2 regions of the Streptomyces nojiriensis genome follow, and region 1 is predicted to be linked to the other one. Evidence: riboswitches for the same ligand, from Rfam matches in the RefSeq annotation. Region 1 holds a riboswitch; the other holds the start of a gene.

Region 1 (9,228 bases):
TTCGACGCTCTCACCGGCGGCGATCGCGTCCTTGGTGTGCATGTCGAGACAGAAGGCGCAGTGGTTGATCTGGGAGGCCCGGATCTTGACGAGCTCGACCAGGGAAGGGTCCAGACCCTTCTTGGAGGCGATCTCCAGGGCGAGGACGGCCTTGTAGACCTCGGGGGCGAGCTTCGCCATGTGCATGCGCGGGGTGTGCTCGGGGGCGTGTGCGTGCGTGGTCGTCATGTGATCCACCCTAGGAGGCAGGCGGCCCACCGATATGGTCCATATCCATGACGGATTCATGGGCCACTTTCGGTGCCGACCTGCACCTGGACCTCACCGCCGGACGCGGCCTGCGGGCCGGGCTCACCGAGGCCCTGCGCGAGGCCGCGCGCAGTGGGCGGCTGGCGGCCGGGACCCGGCTGCCGTCCTCCCGCACCCTCGCCGCCGACCTGGGCATCGCCCGGAACACGGTCGCCGAGGCGTACGCCGAGCTCGTCGCCGAGGGCTGGCTGACGGCCCGCCAGGGCTCCGGTACCCGCGTCGCCGAACGGGCCCGACCGCGCCGGCCCGCGGCCGCCGCCCCCGTACGGCGCCCCGCGCGCGAGGGGCCCGCGTACAGCCTGATCCCCGGCTCCCCGGACCTGGGCGGCTTCCCGCGCGCGGCCTGGCTGTCGGCGGCCCGGCGGGCGCTGACCGACGCGCCGAACGAGGCCTTCGGGTACGCGGCCGACCCGCGCGGCCGCGTCGAGCTGCGGCAGGCGCTGGCCGGATACCTGGCGCGGGCGCGCGGGGTGTACGCCGACCCCGAACGGATCGTGCTGTGCGCGGGCTTCCTGCACGGGCTGGCGCTGCTGGCGGGCGTACTGCGGGCGCGGCGGGTGCGGGAGGTGGCGGTGGAGGGCTACGGCCTGGACTTCCACCGGAACCTGCTGGTGCGGGCGGGGCTGCGGACGCGCCCGCTGGGCGTGGACGGGGCGGGGGCCCGGACGGGGGAGCTGACCGCGTCGGCGGGCGCGGTGCTGCTGACCCCGGCGCACCAGTTCCCGACGGGCGTCGCCCTGACCCCGGCCCGGCGGGCGGCGGCGGTCGACTGGGCCCGGACCACGGGCGGGCTGATCCTGGAGGACGACTACGACGGGGAGTTCCGCTACGACCGCCAGCCGGTCGGCGCGCTGCAGGGACTGGACCCGGACCGGGTGGTGTACCTCGGGACGGCCAGCAAGTCACTGGCGCCGGGGCTGCGGATGGGCTGGATGGTGGTCCCGCCGGGGCTGCTGGAGGAGGTGCTCGAGGCCAAGCGGCCCACGGACTGGGCGTGCGGCGCGCTGGATCAGCTGACGCTGGCGGAGTTCATCACCTCCGGGGCGTACGACCGGCACGTGCGCGGGATGCGGCTGCGGTACCGGCGGCGCCGGGACGAGCTGGTGGCGGCGGTGGGGGACCGGGTGGGCGTGTCGGGGATCGCGGCGGGGCTGCACGCGGTGCTGGACCTCCCGGAGGGACTGGAGCGGTCGGTCCTGCAGTCGGCGGCCTGGCAGGACCTTGCCCTGCACGGGCTGGGGCGGTTCCGGCATCCGGAGTCCGGACTGCCGTGGCGCGACGCGCTGGTCGTCGGCTACGGGACTCCGTCGGACAGCGCGTGGGGGCCGACGCTGGCGGCCCTGTCGGCGGCGCTCCCGTGACCTGCGGCGCCGCCCCCGGACCCCCGCGCCCCAATTTTTTCAGCTACCGCTGGGAGGTGCCCCCTTGCGAGGCTGAAAGACCCGGGGCTCCGCCCCGAACCCCGCGCCTCAAACGCCGGCGGGGCTGGATTTGTCCGGGGCCGGGGGTTCGCCGAAGCGGGCCAGGGCCAGGGAGCCGGCCACCGCCACCGCGAAGCCCGTCACCGCCAGCCAGGTCAGGCCCTCGCGGGTGCTGTCGCCGAGCCAGACCACGCCCACCACCGCCGGGCCGATCGTCTCGCCGAGCACCATGCCCGCCGTCGCCACCGTCACCGAGCCGCGCGCCAGGGCCGAGGTGAGGAGCAGGAAGGCCGCGCCGCCGCCCAGCAGGAGGGCGTACAGGGCCGGGTTGCGCAGGTCCCAGGGGGAGTCGAGGAGTCGTACCGAGACCTCCACCACCCCGAAGCCCGTCCCCGCCGCGAGGCCCAGGACCAGCGCCCGCGGCCCGTCCGGGAGCCGGCCCGCGACCAGGCCGACCAGCAGCACCAGCCCGGCCACCGCCAGCATGCCCAGTTCCAGCGCCGTCGACCCGGTCCCCGTGCCCTCCTCCCCGGCGGACAGTCCGAGCATCAGCAGACCCGCGCACACCACCGCCACCGCGCCCCACTCGGTCCGGGACAGCCGCACCCGCAGCAGCCGCGCCGCGACCACCGCCGTCACCGCCAGGCTGGCCGCCAGCGCGGCCCCCACCGCGTAGATCGGGACGTGCCGCAGGGCGATGATCTGGAGCACGAAGCCGGCTCCGTCGAGGCCCAGACCCGCCAGGTACCGCCACTGCCGCACGGCCCGCAGGAACAGCGCCGTGTCCACTCCGGACCCGGTACCCGGCTCCGCCGCCCGCGCCGCGACCGCCTGCAGGACCGAGGCCGTACCGAAGCAGACCGCCGCACCGAGCGCGCAAATCATCCCAATCAGCACGAACTGACTCTAGGTCACGGATCTCACAGCGGCCGGATTCCATCGGCCGGTTACCCCGCTCTACTCTGTCGGCAGCACGCGAGGCCCCAGGGGGAGCAGCAGACATGGACAGCAGCAGCACCAATCAGCGCCGCATGCGCTCCGGCGCCGTCGCCCTCGGCGGCATGGGCCTGCTCGCGGCCACCCTCGTGGCCTGCGGCAGCAGCGACGAACCGGACAAGCGCTGCGCGTCCCGCTCCACGCTGCAGCACCTGAACAACAAGGAGTGCAAGAGCGGCGGCACCGGCTCGTACTACTACGGCGGCTACGTCAGCTCCGGCAAGGTCGCCGGCGGCAGCTTCGAGAAGTCCGCCGTCACCCGGGGCGGCATCGGCGGCCACTCCAGCTCCGGCTCCAGCGGCGGCTGACCGGCACCATGGAGCGGCACACCATCGAACCCCGTCCCGACTGGCAGAAGACCGTCGAGGAGCAGGGTCTGATCTATCCCCTGACCCGCTTCCCCGACGACTCCCTGCGCCCCTACTGGGACGAGAGCGCGTACTACTCCTTCTCGCTCCCCGAGGTCGAGGCCCTGGAGAACGTCGTCGAGGAGCTGCACGCCATGTGCCTGGCCGCGGCCGCGCACATCGTCGAGCACGACCGCTTCGCCGACCTCGGCATCACCGATCCGGAACTGGCCGCGCTGATCGCCGAGTCCTGGCGGCGCCGCGCCGAACAGCCCTCCCTCTACGGCCGATTCGACCTGCGCTACGACGGCACCGGCAGCCCGGCCAAGATGCTGGAGTACAACGCCGACACCCCCACCTCCCTCGTGGAGGCGGCCAGCCCCCAGTGGTTCTGGATGGAGGAGCGCTTCCCCGGTGCCGACCAGTGGAACTCGCTCCACGAGCGCCTCGTCGACGCCTGGCGGCGCCAGGCCGAGCTGCTCCCGCCCGGCCCGCTGCACTTCGCGCACTCCGAGACCGACGAGCTCGGCGAGGACCTGATGACGGTCGCCTACCTCCAGGAGACCGCCGAGCAGGCCGGCCTGGAGACCCAGGCCCTGTCCGTCGAGCAGATCGGCTGGGACAGCCTGTCCGGCCGGTTCGTGGACGAGAAGCTCCGCTTCATCCGCTCCTGCTTCAAGCTCTACCCGTGGGAGTGGCTGGCCACGGACGAGTTCGGCCCGCAGGTCCTCGGCACGTACGACCACGGCGGCGGCTCCGGCTCCACCTGCTGGATCGAGCCGCTGTGGAAGATGCTGCTGTCCAACAAGGCGCTGCTCGCGATCCTGTGGGAGCTCTTCCCGGAGCACCCCAACCTGCTGCCCGCCTACCTCGACGGCCCGCGCGAGCTCGCCGGTCCCGGGTCCGCCGGCTACGTGGCCAAGCCCCTCCTCGGCCGTGAGGGCGCGGGGGTCACCCTGCACGAGGCGGGCGAGGGCGGCGAGCCGTTCGTACCGGAGGAGGGGGAGCGGTACTGCTTCCAGGGCCTGGCCCCGCTGCCCGACTTCGACGGCAACCGGGTGGTGCTCGGCGCATGGGTCGTCGAGGACGAGGCGGCGGGACTCGGCATCCGCGAATCGGCGGGGCCGGTCACGGACGAGTACGCCCGCTTCCTGCCCCACGTCATCCTCTGACCGGACCGGGCGGGCCCTGGGCCGTCTCTTCCGGATCTCGCCGGGCCCGCGACGCCCGGCACCGCACCCGGCCGCGTTGTCGGGGCACGCGAGTACGTCCAGTACACGGGCGCCCCTCCGCCTTGCCATGTACGGCACCGGACGCCGCGGGCTCGGCCGACAAGATCCGAAAGAGACGACCTAGGCGCCGAGCACCGACCGGAGCTGGTCCAGGCCCCAGTCCAGGTCCTCCTTGCTGATCACCAGCGGTGGGGCGATCCGGATCGTCGACCCGTGGGTGTCCTTCACCAGCACGCCGAGCTCCATCAGCTTCTCGGAGATCTCCCGGCCGGTGCCCCGCGACGGGTCGATGTCGACGCCCGCCCACAGCCCGCGGCCGCGGACGGCGGTCACCGCGCCCCCGCCGACCAGCAGGTTCAGCTCCCGGTGCAGGTGCTCGCCCAGCTCGGTGGCGCGGCCCTGGAACTCGCCGGTCCGGAGCATCGCGATCACCTCCAGCGCGACCGCGCACGCGAGCGGGTTCCCGCCGAAGGTGGACCCGTGCTGCCCGGGCCGGAACACCCCGAGCACGTCCCGGTCGGCGACCACGGCCGACACCGGCACCACGCCGCCGCCGAGTGCCTTGCCGAGGATGTAGACGTCCGGGACGACCCCCTCGTGCTCGCACGCGAAGGTCCGGCCGGTCCGCCCCAGCCCCGACTGGATCTCGTCCGCCATGAACAGGACGTTCCGCTCGCGGGTCAGTTCCCGTACGCCGCTCAGGTACCCGGCGGGCGGCACCAGCACCCCCGCCTCGCCCTGGATCGGCTCCAGCAGCACCGCCACCGTGTTCTCGGTGACGGCGTGGGCCAGCGCGGTGAGGTCCCCGTACGGAACGATCTCGAAGCCCGGCGTGTACGGGCCGAAGTGGTCGCGGGCGTCGTGGTCCGTGGAGAAGGAGACGACGGTCGTGGTGCGCCCGTGGAAGTTGTCGGCGGCGACCACGATCTTGGCGTGCCCGTCCGGGACGCCCTTGACCTCGTAGCCCCACTTGCGGGCGGTCTTCACCGCCGTCTCCACGGCCTCCGCCCCCGTGTTCATGGGGAGCACCATCTCCTTGCCGCACAGCGCGGCGAGCTCGGTACAGAAATCGGCGAAGCGGTCGTGGTGGAAGGCGCGCGAGGTGAGCGTGACCCGTTCCAGCTGGGCGTGGGCGGCGTCGATCAGACGGCGGTTGCCGTGCCCGAAGTTGAGGGCCGAGTACCCGGCGAGCATGTCGAGGTATCTGCGGCCCTCGACATCGGTCATCCACGCGCCTTCCGCGGACGCGACGACCAGGGGCAGCGGATGGTAGGTGTGCGCGCTGTGCGCGTCTTCGGAGCGGATGGCATCAGCAGTTGTCGACACGGGGTCTCCGATCGTCCGTCCGGCGCGGTGAAGCGCCGGTGCAGCGGTGACGAGGGTGGCGTCACCTTCTTATCGTCGCTCGTATCGCGGACGCAGAAACCTCTCTCCCGGCGCGCCCGCTAAGGTGTCCGGTACGCACGGCGACTGGCGTACGGAGAACCAACTCCGGGGGAGTCGTGCGCGCTCGACCGCATACAGGGCCGCTCGCCTGGGCCTCGCGGGGTACCGATCACATCGACCCCGGAGGAGCCCGCCATGTCCGCGAGCCGCCATCCCGCCCTTCTCTCCACCGACCCCGAGCTGGCGTCCTTCGTCGCGGCGGAGGAAGTGCTGCAGGCGCAGACCCTGCGCCTGATCCCCAGTGAGAACTACGTGTCCGCGGCCGTCCTCGAAGCCTCCGGCACCGTGCTGCAGAACAAGTACAGCGAGGGCTACCCCGGCCGCCGCTACTACGAGGGCCAGCAGAACATCGACCGCGTCGAGGCGCTGGCGATCGAGCGGGCCAAGGGCCTGTTCGGGGTCGACCACGCCAACGTGCAGCCGTACTCCGGCTCGCCCGCCAACCTCGCCGTGTACCTGGCCTTCGCGAAGCCGGGCGACACCGTGATGGGCATGGCCCTGCCGATGGGCGGGCACCTGACGCACGGCTGGGGCGTCTCGGCGACCGGCTCCTGGTTCCGGGGCGTGCAGTACGGCGTCCGGGCCGACACCGGGCTGATCGACTACGACGCGGTGCGCGAGCTGGCCCTCGCCGAACGGCCCAAGCTGATCTTCTGCGGCGGTACCGCCCTGCCGAGGACCATCGACTTCGCCGCCTTCGCGGAGATCGCGCGGGAGGCGGGCTCGATCCTGGTCGCCGACGTCGCCCACATCGCGGGCCTGATCGCCGGCGGCGCGCACCCGTCCCCGGCGGACCACGTCGACGTCATCTCCACCACCACGCACAAGACCCTGCGCGGACCGCGGGGCGCGATGCTGATGTGCCGGGAGGAGCACGCGAAGGCCATCGACAAGGCGGTCTTCCCGGGCCTGCAGGGCGGCCCGCACAACCAGACGACGGCCGGTATCGCGGTGGCGCTGCACGAGGCCGCGCAGCCGTCGTTCGTCTCGTACGCCCACGCGGTCGTCGCCAACGCCAAGGCGCTGGCCGCGGCGCTGCTGCAGAAGGGCTTCGACCTGGTCTCGGGCGGTACGGACAACCACCTGATCCTGATCGACCTGACCGGCAAGGACGTACCGGGCAAGATCGCGGCCAAGGCCCTGGACCGGGCGGGCATCGTCGTGAACTACAACACGGTGCCGTTCGACCCGCGCAAGCCGTTCGATCCCTCGGGCATCCGCATCGGCACGCCGTCGCTGACGTCCCGCGGGCTGTCCACGGAGCACATGCCGCTGGTGGCCGAATGGATCTCGCGCGCGGTCGACGCCGCCGCGAAGGGGGACGAGCAGGCGCTGGCCGTGATCCGCGCCGAGGTGACGGACCTCATGGCCGCCTTCCCGGCCCCGGGCCTGCCGCTGTCGTAGCCAGCGGCACCGCTGCCGGGGCTCCGCCCCAGACCCCGCGCCTCAAACGCCGGCGGGGCTGGATCTTCCAGCCCGCCCGGCGTTTGAGGGCGTCGCGGCCGGAGCCGCCGCCGCACCATTGAGCACCGCGCAGCGGTGTCGGGTCCGGCCCGGAAATCGGTCGCTCGGCCGGGGCCGGATCCGGCCGCACCGCTACCGCCGGGTACCCCCGCACCGCACCGGCACCAGCGCTGCGACCCGGAATGATCCGGCCAGCGGCGGGCACGGGCCCGCCCCCGCACCTGAGAGAATGAAGCCATGGCTTCTGATCGTCCTCGCGCGCTCTCCGGCATCCAGCCCACCTCCGGTTCGTTCCACCTCGGGAACTACCTCGGAGCCATCCGCCAGTACGTCGCCCTGCAGGAGACGCACGACGCCTTCTACATGGTGGTCGACCTGCACGCGATCACCATGCCGCAGGATCCGAAGGATCTGCGCGCGAACACCCGCCTCTCCGCCGCCCAGCTGCTGGCCGCCGGCCTGGACCCCGAGCGCTGCACGCTCTTCATCCAGAGCCACGTGCCCGAGCACGCGCAGCTCGGCTGGGTCATGAACTGCATCACCGGCTTCGGCGAGGCCAGCCGGATGACCCAGTTCAAGGACAAGTCGGCCAAGGGCGGCGTCAACAGCGCCAGCGTCGGCCTGTTCACGTACCCGATCCTGCAGGTCGCCGACATCCTGCTGTACCAGGCGAACGCGGTCCCCGTCGGCGAGGACCAGCGCCAGCACATCGAGCTGACCCGCGACCTGGCCGAGCGCTTCAACAGCCGGTTCGGCCGGACGTTCACCCTCCCCGCCGCGCACATCGTCAAGGAGGTCGCGAAGATCTACGACCTCCAGGACCCGGCGATCAAGATGTCGAAGTCCGCGTCGTCCCCCAAGGGCCTGATCAACCTCCTCGACGAGCCCAAGGTTACCGAGAAGAAGATCAAGAGCGCGGTCACCGACACCGAGGCCGAGATCCGCTTCGACTCCGAGAAGAAGCCCGGCGTCAGCAACCTGCTCACGATCTACTCCACCCTCACGGGCGAGACGATCGCCGAGCTGGAGGCCAGGTACGAGGGCAAGGGCTACGGCGCACTCAAGACCGACCTGGCCGGCGTGATGGTCGATTTCGTCACACCGTTCAAGAAGCGGACCCAGGAATACCTGGACGACCCGGAGACGCTGGACTCCATCCTGGCCAAGGGCGCGGAGAAGGCCCGCGCGGTCGCCGCCGAGACGCTCGCACAGGCCTACGACCGCCTCGGTCTGCTGCCCGCCAAGCACTGACGAACGCAACTACGGACAGAGAGACCTGGCACGAATGGGGGTGCTGCCGCCACACTGGGGCGGCAGCAGTCCACAGCGACAAGCGGAGGAGAGATACGTGGGGACCGTAACGCTCGGCGTTTCGATCGCGGTCCCGGAGCCGTACGGCAGCCAGCTCCAAGAGCTGCGCGCCGGCTTCGGGGACGCTGCCGCGCACGGCATCCCCACGCACGTCACCCTCGTCCCGCCCACCGAGGTGGAGGCGGACCGGCTCCCCGCGATCAGGGCCCACCTCGTCGAGGTCGCGGCCGCCTTCCGGGCCTTCCGGATGCGGCTGGCCGGCACGGGAACCTTCCGCCCCCTCTCGCCGGTCGTCTTCGTCAAGATCGCCGAAGGGGTGGCGGGCTGCACCCGCCTCCAGAGCGAGGTCCGCGACCCCCAGGGGCCGCTGGACCGGGAGCTGGCGTTCCCGTACCACCCGCACGTCACGGTCGCCCACGGGATCTCCGAGGAGGCGATGGAAGTGGCCTTCACGACCCTCGCCGAGTACGCCGCCGAGTGGGTCTGCGAGGGCTTCGCGCTCTACGAGCAGGGCTCGGACGGGGTCTGGCGCAAGCTGCGCGAGTACCCGTTCGGGACCGGGCTGAACGGTGTCCCGGCGCAGGCCGGCTCACCCGCCGACCAGGCCGCCGGGACGGCCGGGGCCGCCGGGGCGACCGTACCGCCGTCCTGACGGAGCGGGCGCGGCGCCAGGGGCGGGCGCAGGGTCAGGGGGAGCCGGGC
Region 2 (9,228 bases), 1.8 Mb from region 1:
TCCTGGTCCTGCAGTGGCGCGGCGGGCCGCCCGCGGCCGTGCGCCGGGCCACCCGGCTGACCACCGCCCTGTTCGGCACCGCGACCGCGGCCATCGTCGTCCTGTTCGTGATCGGCGACGCACCGGTGGAACGGCTCCGGGACCTGGACACGTACTACGCGACGACGCCCTGGATCCGCGAGATGATCGTCTGCTTCCTCGTGGCGCACACCCTCGGCACCTCGGCGCTGACCTGGCTGAGCGGCAAGTGGCTGGCGGTCGCGGACCGTGCGCGGCGCCCGCTGCGCACGGGGCTGGCCCTGATCGTGGTCGCCGGGCTGATGGACCTGGCCTACCTGGCCGCCAAGTGGGCCTCGGTCGTGGCCCGCTGGACCGGCCACGACCTGGTGTTCCTGTCCACGGACGTGGCGCCGCCCCTGGCCGGGGCCGCCGGGCTGCTGCTCGGTGCCGGATTCGTCGTGCCGCTGGTCGGCGGGTCGGCGACCTGGATGGCCTTCAGCCGGTACCGGCGGCTGCGCCCGCTGTGGAAGGCGCTGCGCGCAGTCGCCGCGACCCAGGGACGGACCGTCCCGCTGGCCTGGTGGTCCCCGGTGGGGATCCGGCTCATCCACCGCGAGTCGGTCATCGACGACGGCATCCTGGCGCTGGCCGGCTGGTTCGACCCCCGGGTGCGCAGCGCCGCGTACGAGGAGGCCCGGGGCCGGGGTATGGACGAGGCGCGGGCCGCCACGGTCGCGGACGCTGCCGTCCTGGCCGCCGCATGCCACCGCAAGGCCGCCGCCGCGCGCGGATCCCTGCCGGGGGCGGCCGCGATACCGGAGCCCTACCGTCTGGGCCGGCGGCCCCTGACCGCCCTGGCCGACGCGTTCCGCACGTCCGACATCGTCGCCGCGGCCCGTGACGCGGCCCGTGACACGGCCACCGCCGGCACGCCGGGCCTGAACCCCGACCCGGTCGGCGCCTGATCGCACGGGTACGGGAAAGCACGACGCCCCGGACCGAGGGCCGGGGCGTGCGTGCGTGAGCGCGCGCCTGCGTACGTGTGTGCACGTCGTACGCGGGATCCGCGCGGCGGGATCAGAGCTCGGCGAGGTCCAGACCGGCCTGGACGGCGGCCGCCTGCACGGTCTGCTCCAGCAGTACGGCGATGGTCATCGGGCCGACACCGCCCGGAACCGGCGTGATCAGCGAGGCCCGGGCGGCGGCCGATTCGAAGTGCACGTCGCCGACGTTGCCCTCGTTGTACCCGGCGTCCAGGACCACCGCGCCCGGCTTGATGTCCTCGCCCCGGATGAACTCGGCCTTGCCGACGGCGGCGACCAGCACGTCCGCCTGCCGCACGATCGAGGACAGGTCCTGGGTGCGCGAGTGACAGTAGGTGACGGTGGCGTTCTGCTCCAGCAGCAGCATCCCGGCCGGCTTGCCCAGGATCGCGCTGCGGCCGACGACGACGGCGTGCTTGCCGGTCAGGTCCACGTCGTAGGCGGCGAGCAGCCGCATGATGCCGCCGGGGGTGCAGGAGACGAAGCCCGGCAGCCCGAAGCCCATGGCGGCGAAGGAGTGCATGGTGACCCCGTCGACGTCCTTGCCCGGGGCGATGGCCTCGAAGGCGGCGCGCTCGTCGATGTGGTGCGGAACGGGGTGCTGGAGCAGGATGCCGCTGATCTCCGGGTCCTCGGACAGCGCGGTGAGGGTGGCCACCAGCTCCTCGGTGGTGGTCTCGGCCGGCAGCTCGACGTGGCGGGAGGTGATCCCCGCCTTGGCACAGCGGTTCTGCTTCATGCGGACGTACGTCACGGAGGCCGGGTCCTCGCCGACCAGCACGGTCGCGAGGCAGGGCGCGGTGCCGGTGCGCTCGGTGATCTTCGCCGCGTAGGCGGCGGTCTGCTCCGAGATGCGGCGGGCGAGGGCCGTGCCGTCCATCAGCCGGGCGGAGCCGGCGGCAGGGGCAGGGGCAGTCTGGGCGGTCGTCACGGGGTCTCCTGAACGTCGCTGCGGATCGCGGTTCGCCCAGGCGCGCGGCAGTCGGCGTACCCGAGGTCCACCGGTACGCCGGGCCGCTCCCCGGTGGTGATCCACCCGAACGCCAGTCACGGCCCGCCGACCACTGTAGTCGACATATCCGGTGGTTGTCGGGCGTCCGACCTGGGACGATCAATGCATGACGCGTACTTTCGACCACCTTGTCGCCGAGGCCGAGTCCGTCTCCGTGGACGGCTGGGACTTCTCCTGGCTCGACGGCCGGGCCACCGAGCAGCGCCCTTCCTGGGGGTATCAGCGGTTGATGGCCCAGCGCCTGGCCCAGGTCCGGTCGGCGCTGGACATCCAGACCGGCGGCGGTGAGGTCCTGGCCGGGTGCGCTCCGCTGCCGCCGCTGACGGCCGCCACCGAGTCCTGGCCGCCCAATGTCGAGAAGGCGACGCGGCTGCTGCACCCGCTGGGCGCGGTGGTGGTCGCCGACTTCGACGAGCCGCCGCTGCCCTTCGGCGACGCGGCCTTCGAGCTGGTGACCAGCCGGCACCCGGTGACCATCTGGTGGGAGGAGATCGCGCGGGTGCTGACGCCGGGCGGCCGCTACCTCTCGCAGCAGGTCGGGCCGGCCAGCGTCTTCGAGCTCGTCGAGTACTTCCTCGGCCCGCAGCCGGAGGAGGTCCGGCGCGCCCGGCACCCCGACGACGCGGTCGCCGACGCCACCGCGGCCGGCCTCGAAGTGCTCGATCTGCGCTCCGAACGACTGCGCGCGGAGTTCCACGACATCGGAGCCGTGATCTACTTTCTACGGAAGGTGATCTGGATGGTGCCCGGCTTCACGGTCGGGCAGTACCGGGACCGGTTGCGCGAGCTCCACGAACGGATCGAACGCGAAGGTCCGTTCGTCGCTCACACCGCCCGCTTCCTCATCGAAGCCCGCAAAACGGGCTGATCTGAAGGGCGGACGGATCTGCGCCGGATCGGTTGCGCGGCCACAGCGTGGCGCAGGTCACTCAATTCAGCGCGTAACGAATCGACTCGGGCATGCGATGAACCGACAGGTGTCCTCGCGCGGCCCGGAATACAGACCCCCCTCGGGTCTGTTTCCCGAGTTCGCGCGATGATGTCCAGCCCACCTTTATCTGTTCGCAACGAGAGGCTCCTTGTGTCGCTCAGCCCGTCCCGTACGTTCCCTCCGGAGATCGCCGAATCCGAGGCCCTTGTCGCGCTCGTCGAGCGCGGCCGCGAGCAGGGTCACATCAACGGTGACGACGTGCGCCAGGCCTTCGAGGCCGGCCGCATCCCGGTGGACCAGTGGAAGCGGGTCCTGCGCAGCCTGAACCAGGTCCTGGACGAGGAGGGTGTCGCCCTTCACGTCAGCGCGGCCCCCGCCACCAAGGCTGCCGCCAAGAAGCCCCGCAAGGCTGCCGCCGCCCCGGCCCGCACCGTGGCCAAGAAGGCCACCGCCGCGCCGCGCCCCATCGGCGCCCGCAAGACCGCGGCCACCGCCGCGGCCACGGCTGTGACCACCGCCACGGCGATATCCGCTTCGTCGGCCGCCGCCATCGGGGACGAGGCGTCGGCCGAGGCCGCCGCCGAACCGAAGAAGCGCACGGTCAAGAAGACCGCCGCCAAGAAGACCGCCGTGAAGAAGACCGCGGCGAAGAAGACCAGCGCCAAGGACGCCGACGAGGGCGAGACCCCCGTCGTCGAGGGCGAGGACTGGGCTGCCGAGGACCTGGTCGACGAGGCCGAGGACGAGGCGCCCAAGGCCGGCGGCACCCAGGGCTTCGTCCTGTCCGACGACGACGAGGACGACGCCCCGGCGCAGACGGTCATGGTGGCCGGCGCCACCGCCGACCCCGTCAAGGACTACCTCAAGCTCATCGGCAAGGTGCCGCTCCTCAACGCCGAGCAGGAGGTGGAGCTCGCCAAGCGCATCGAGGCGGGTCTGTTCTCCGAGTACAAGCTCGAAGAGGAGGAGGACCACAAGCCCGCCTTCAAGCGCGAGCTGGAGATCCTGGTCGAGGACGGCCGCCGCGCGAAGAACCACCTGCTGGAGGCCAACCTCCGCCTCGTGGTCTCCCTCGCCAAGCGCTACACCGGCCGCGGCATGCTCTTCCTGGACCTGATCCAGGAGGGCAACGTCGGCCTGATCCGCGCCGTGGAGAAGTTCGACTACACCAAGGGCTTCAAGTTCTCCACGTACGCGACCTGGTGGATCCGCCAGGCGATCACGCGTGCCATGGCCGACCAGTCGCGCACCATCCGCATCCCCGTGCACATGGTCGAGATCATCAACAAGCTCGCCCGCGTGCAGCGCCAGATGCTCCAGGACCTGGGCCGTGAGCCCACCCCGGAGGAGCTGGGCAAGGAACTCGACATGACCCCCGAGAAGGTCATCGAGGTCCAGAAGTACGGCCGTGAGCCGATCTCCCTGCACACCCCCCTGGGCGAGGAGGGCGACAGCGAGTTCGGTGACCTCATCGAGGACTCCGAGGCGGTCGTCCCGGCGGACGCGGTCTCCTTCACGTTCCTCCAGGAGCAGCTCCAGTCCATCCTGGGCACGCTCTCGGAGCGCGAGGCGGGCGTGGTCTCCATGCGTTACGGCCTCAACGACGGCCAGCCGAAGACCCTGGACGAGATCGGCCGCGTGTACGGGGTCACCCGTGAGCGCATCCGCCAGATCGAGTCCAAGACCATGTCGAAGCTGCGCCACCCGTCGCGTTCGCAGGTGCTGCGCGACTACCTCGACTGAGTCGATCTCCTCCAGAACGCCCCTGACCCGCGGACCCGCAGGTCGGGGGCGTTCTGCGTCCGGTCAGGGCAGATCAGGTCAGGCGGAAGACGGGGCCCTTGGGGGTGAACGGCAGGGAGGCGCCCTGGGGGATCAGGTAGGCGTGTTCGCGCCGGATGCGCAGGGTGTCGCACCACCCGTCCGTGATCACCAGCACCGGGGCCCCCGGCGGGAAGTCCTCCGCCCGCTGCAGCAGGTCGATGCCCGGCTGCAGCTCGGTACCGCCGCGTCCGCGGACCCGTACCCGGCCCGCGATCTCGGTCGGGGGCAGATAGCCGGCGTCGTACGGCGCCGCGTCGCAGAAGACGACGCGCGCCGCCGGTACGTCGCGGGCCTGCGCGTACGAGGCGATCGCGCCGAGCGCCTTGCCGAGCAGGGCGGCGTTCATCGACCCCGAGGTGTCGAGCACGACGCCGAAGGTGCAGCGGGCGGTCTCCTCGGGCGGGAAGTGGCGGCCCGCACGCGGGATGTCCGGGGTGGAGGCCTGGCGGCGCGCCGGGCGCGCGAAGCTGCGTACGGGCTCGGGGCGCGGCACGTACTCGTCGAACCAGCGGGCGAGCCGGGCGTCCCACGGCACGGGCGGGTGGGCCAGGGCCCGGATCTCCTGGATCAGCCCGGCCGGCAGCAGGCCGCGCTCCCCGTGGGTGTGCAGGTCGAAGCCCTGGACCAGGCCGCGCCGGTAGAACTCGTCCAGGTCCGTGTAGGGCGCGCTGCCGGGGTGGGGCAGCGGGTCGCCCAGGATGTCACCGCGGCCCTTGCCGCGCAGGGTGGCGAGGCGGCGCATCCGGCGCAGGTCGGCGGTGATCCGGTCGTAGACCTCCTCGACGGACAGGTCCCTCAGCTCCGCGTCGTACAGCAGCCCGGCGGGCATCTCGCCGACGCCCATCTCGACGAGCCAGCCGTTGACCACGTAGTCGGCGGCCACGTTGTGCAGGTACGGGTCCCGGGCGCCGCGCCGCTCGCCGTGGCGCAGGGCGGCGTGCAGCATCTCGTGGGCCAGGATGAACCGCCATTCCCCCTCCTCGAAGCTGCGCAGCGGGTTGACGTAGATCTCCCCCGCGGTGGCGCTGACCGCGGCGACGTCGATGTCCTGGGCGCGGGCCAGCTCCGCGTCGGCGACGATCTTCAGGCCGCTGGCCAGGCCGCCGAGGAGCGGGTACGAGGAGACGAACCAGTTCAGCGCCCGGTCCCACGGGCGCTGCGCCACGCGCTCCCCCGTGATGCGGTCGCGGCGTCCGCCGGCGACCTCCATGGCGGCGGAGACGCTGCGGGTCAGGGCGTGCGCGAAGGCGGTCTCCCAGTCGGGCACCGCGGTGGAGTTCCATGCGTGCCAGGTGACCAGGAGCTGGTCGGGGTGGTCGCCGGCGGTGCCGCAGACCTCGTAGGCGGCGGGGATGCCGTCCCGGCGCCAGCGGGCCGCGAGCAGTTCCTCGTCACCGCCGGGGTACTCGGCCGGGAGGTCGTCCGGGGGCCGGAGGGACGGCTGGGTCAGCAGGAAGCGGTTGACGACGGCGCAGCGGGCGGCGAGGTCGAAGCGGTCGGGCTGGACGCGGTCCCGGGCGGCCGCGGCGGGGACGTGGCCGAAGCCGAGGTGGAGCAGGGCGTGGGCGAGGGCCCAGGCCCAGGTACGGGGCTCGGCGCGCAGGCCGGAGCGGACGTGGAGGACGCCGTTGGAGTCCACGGCGACCAGGCCCGCGGCGGGGGTCCCGGGGCACTTGGGCTGCTCGCACACGCTCCCGCCGACGGCGGCGAGGGCCGGGTTCCGCTTGACCAGGGCGAGCCCCTCGGCGAAGGCCTGGGCTGCGGGGTCGGGCTGGGTCTTCTTCTTGGGCCGGGGGCGCGACCCGCTCACCGGCGGGCCTCGACCAGGCGAGGCATGTCCCGGGCGGCCTCCACGAGGAACCAGGAGGGCAGCACGGGCAGGCCGTCGGCGTCGTCGGCGATGACGGTCTGCGCCACCTCCACGGAGATCTCGGCGAGCTGGACCAGCAGTGCCTTGGCCCGGTAGGCGGTCTGGCGCAAGGCGGGCGAGACGTGCTCGCGCTGCGCGGGCAGCTCCTTGACCAGGCGGCCCCGGAAGGCTTCGGCGAGGTAGTAGAGCAGGTCGCGGTCGGCGGGGCGGGTGGGCCAGGAGGCGTCGCCCTTCATGATCGCCTCGATGCCGAAGCTGTGCCGCACGATCTTGGCGTAGCCGCAGAAGGAGACGGCGTGCGCGGGGGTGAGGGTGCCGTGCGCGATCACCTTGAGGGTCTGCTCGTCCAGTTCCGGCCCGAAGGAGTGCAGGGCGTCGGAGAGCATGTGCCAGGAGCGCGGGGTGGAGAAGGGCTCCTCCGTCTTGGGCGGCTGCGACCAGAGGTGGTCGGGGCGGTCGGTGAGGTAGTCGGTGACCCAGGGGTGGATGCCGTGCTCGCCGGCCCAGACCAGCCAGTCCCCCGCGGACGCCTGGAGGTGGACGTGGGTGAGGCGGTTGACCAGCGCGGAGGCGATCGGCCGGGCCAGCGCGTTGTCGGTGGCCCGGTTGCCCGCGCCGATGACGATGGAGCCGGCCGGGAGCTCGTAGGAGCCGATCCGGCGGTCGAGGATCAGCGAGTAGAAGGCCTTCTGGACGTCCGGGCTCGCGGCGTTGAGCTCGTCGAGGAAGAGGCAGTACGGCTCGTCGCGGGCGATGGCCTCCGGCGGGCAGAAGACGGACCGGCCGTCGCGGATCTGCGGGACGCCGATCAGGTCCTCGGGGGCGAGCTGGGTGCCGAGCAGGCTGACGCACTCCAGCCCCAGTGCGTCGGCGAACTTCCTTACGAGCGAGGACTTTCCGATGCCGGGAGCCCCCCAGAGGAACACCGGCCGGACGGTGGCGAGGCCGAGCAGCAGTTCGGGGATCTGGGCGGGGGTGACGGTGACGGCGGCCTGCACGGGTGTGGACGTCCTCGGGGGTGTGGCGGGTGTCTGGTGCGGCCAGTGTGTCCGCACCACACACCTCGGGGCATCCGGTTTTCGCCCCCCGGCCGCGCGCCGTCAGCGGGTTTCGAGGAGGTGCTTGAGCTTCGCCTCGCCCCGGGGCATCTCCTTGCGGACCATGGGCCTGACCACGAGGGGTACCAGGGCCCGGCCCAGGCCGTGGCCCTCGAAGTCGACGTCCAGGGTGACGCGGGAGCGGGTGCCGCCGTCGAGGGGTTCGACGGTGCCGTGCACATCGGGTCGTACCGGCCCGTCGACCCCGTGCACGTGCCAGCTCCTCGGCGGGTCGAGCTCCACGAACTCCATGGTCGTGGGGACGCGCCGGCGGCCGATCTGCCGGGTGACGAGGATCAGCGAACCGACGTGCACGGGGAGGTTTCCGACCGGGACGGCGGACACGGCGCTGTCCTGCCACTCCGGCAGGTGCGTGGGATCCGTCAGGTACGCGTAGACGTCCTCGGGCCTGCGGTCGATGTCGATGCTCTTCCTGAATGCGGACATGGTGACCCCTTGGCGCCCCCTGGACGGTCCCTCTTTCCAAGCTACTCCGCGGGTGACACGGCGGCGCGGTGCTTGCGCGCGGACATGGCGGCGTAGACGAGGACGCCCGCGAAGAGGAAGAGGACGCCCTGGTAGACGGCCGCGTAGCCGGAGCCGGCGACCAGCCACATCGAGAAGCCGAAGGCGAGGGCGGCGAGGACGCCGTCGCGGGCCAGGCGGCCGGGGTGGACGCGCTCGCGCTGCCCGGAGAGCAGGAAGTAGATCTGCGCGGCGGTGGCCAGCAGGTAGGGGACGGTCGCCGTGAAGGTGGTGATCAGGACCAGGCTCTCGAAGACGCCCTGGGTGCCGGCCGTGTAGTTGTAGACGGTGAGGGCGGAGGCCAGGGCGACGGTGACGACCACGCCGACGACGGGGACACCGCGCTTCTTCCTCTCGAAGGCCTTCGGGAAGAGCCCGTCCTTGGCGGCGGCGTACGGGGTCTGCGCGCTGAGCAGGGTCCAGCCGTTGAGGGCGCCGAGCATCGAGACCACGGCGGCGCAGGCGACCACGGTGCCGCCCCAGGTACCGCCGAACATGGCGTTGACGGCGTCGGTGAAGGGAGCGGTGGAGGAGACCAGCCGGTCGTGGGCGACCAGGCCGAAGACGGCGACCGTGCCGAGCAGGTACACGGTGGCGGCGCCCACGGTGCCCAGGACCGTGGCCCGGCCGACGTTGCGGGCCGGGTCGCGGACCTCGCCCGCGCTGACGGTGGCGGACTCGACTCCGAGGTAGCTGAAGAGCAGGATCGCCGCGGAGGCGGAGACGGCGCCGGCCGCGCTCTGCTCGGTGGCCCGGAAGGGGCCGAGGTTGGCGGGGTCGAAGAAGAACAGCCCGCCGACGGCCACCAGGAGCAGCGGGGCGAACTTCAGTACGGTGGCGACGACTTGCACCGCTCCGACGTAGCGGGTGCCCGCCAGGTTGGAGAGGGCCGGGAGCCACTGGACGGCGAGGGCGGCCAGGCACAT

Evidence for each region. A riboswitch is a leader RNA that binds a small molecule or an ion and turns the genes downstream of it on or off. The one in region 1 is predicted to bind ZMP and ZTP.
Region 2: it holds a riboswitch for ZMP and ZTP, as region 1 does, so the genes downstream of both, JYK04_RS33740 (bifunctional 5,10-methylenetetrahydrofolate dehydrogenase/5,10-methenyltetrahydrofolate cyclohydrolase) here and JYK04_RS25970 (serine hydroxymethyltransferase) in region 1, are expected to answer to the same signal.

What each region holds. Positions count from the first base shown of each region.
Region 1 covers NZ_CP071139.1:5,540,538-5,549,765, forward strand. Annotated here, with positions in the region: gene JYK04_RS25940 (carboxymuconolactone decarboxylase family protein) at 1-228, opposite strand, end outside; gene pdxR (MocR-like pyridoxine biosynthesis transcription factor PdxR) at 276-1,670, shown strand; gene JYK04_RS25950 (DMT family protein) at 1,779-2,615, opposite strand; gene JYK04_RS25955 (hypothetical protein) at 2,732-3,034, shown strand; gene JYK04_RS25960 (glutathionylspermidine synthase family protein) at 3,043-4,245, shown strand; gene rocD (ornithine--oxo-acid transaminase) at 4,426-5,631, opposite strand; ZMP/ZTP riboswitch at 5,762-5,852, shown strand; gene JYK04_RS25970 (serine hydroxymethyltransferase) at 5,887-7,155, shown strand; gene trpS (tryptophan--tRNA ligase) at 7,453-8,466, shown strand; gene JYK04_RS25980 (2'-5' RNA ligase family protein) at 8,564-9,178, shown strand.
Region 2 covers NZ_CP071139.1:7,295,564-7,304,791, reverse strand. Annotated here, with positions in the region: gene JYK04_RS33745 (MAB_1171c family putative transporter) at 1-965, shown strand, start outside; gene JYK04_RS33740 (bifunctional 5,10-methylenetetrahydrofolate dehydrogenase/5,10-methenyltetrahydrofolate cyclohydrolase) at 1,078-1,923, opposite strand; ZMP/ZTP riboswitch at 2,002-2,104, opposite strand; gene JYK04_RS33735 (methyltransferase domain-containing protein) at 2,162-2,923, shown strand; gene JYK04_RS33730 (RNA polymerase sigma factor) at 3,137-4,729, shown strand; gene JYK04_RS33725 (vWA domain-containing protein) at 4,803-6,620, opposite strand; gene JYK04_RS33720 (ATP-binding protein) at 6,617-7,678, opposite strand; gene JYK04_RS33715 (SRPBCC family protein) at 7,781-8,224, opposite strand; gene JYK04_RS33710 (amino acid permease) at 8,266-9,228, opposite strand, start outside.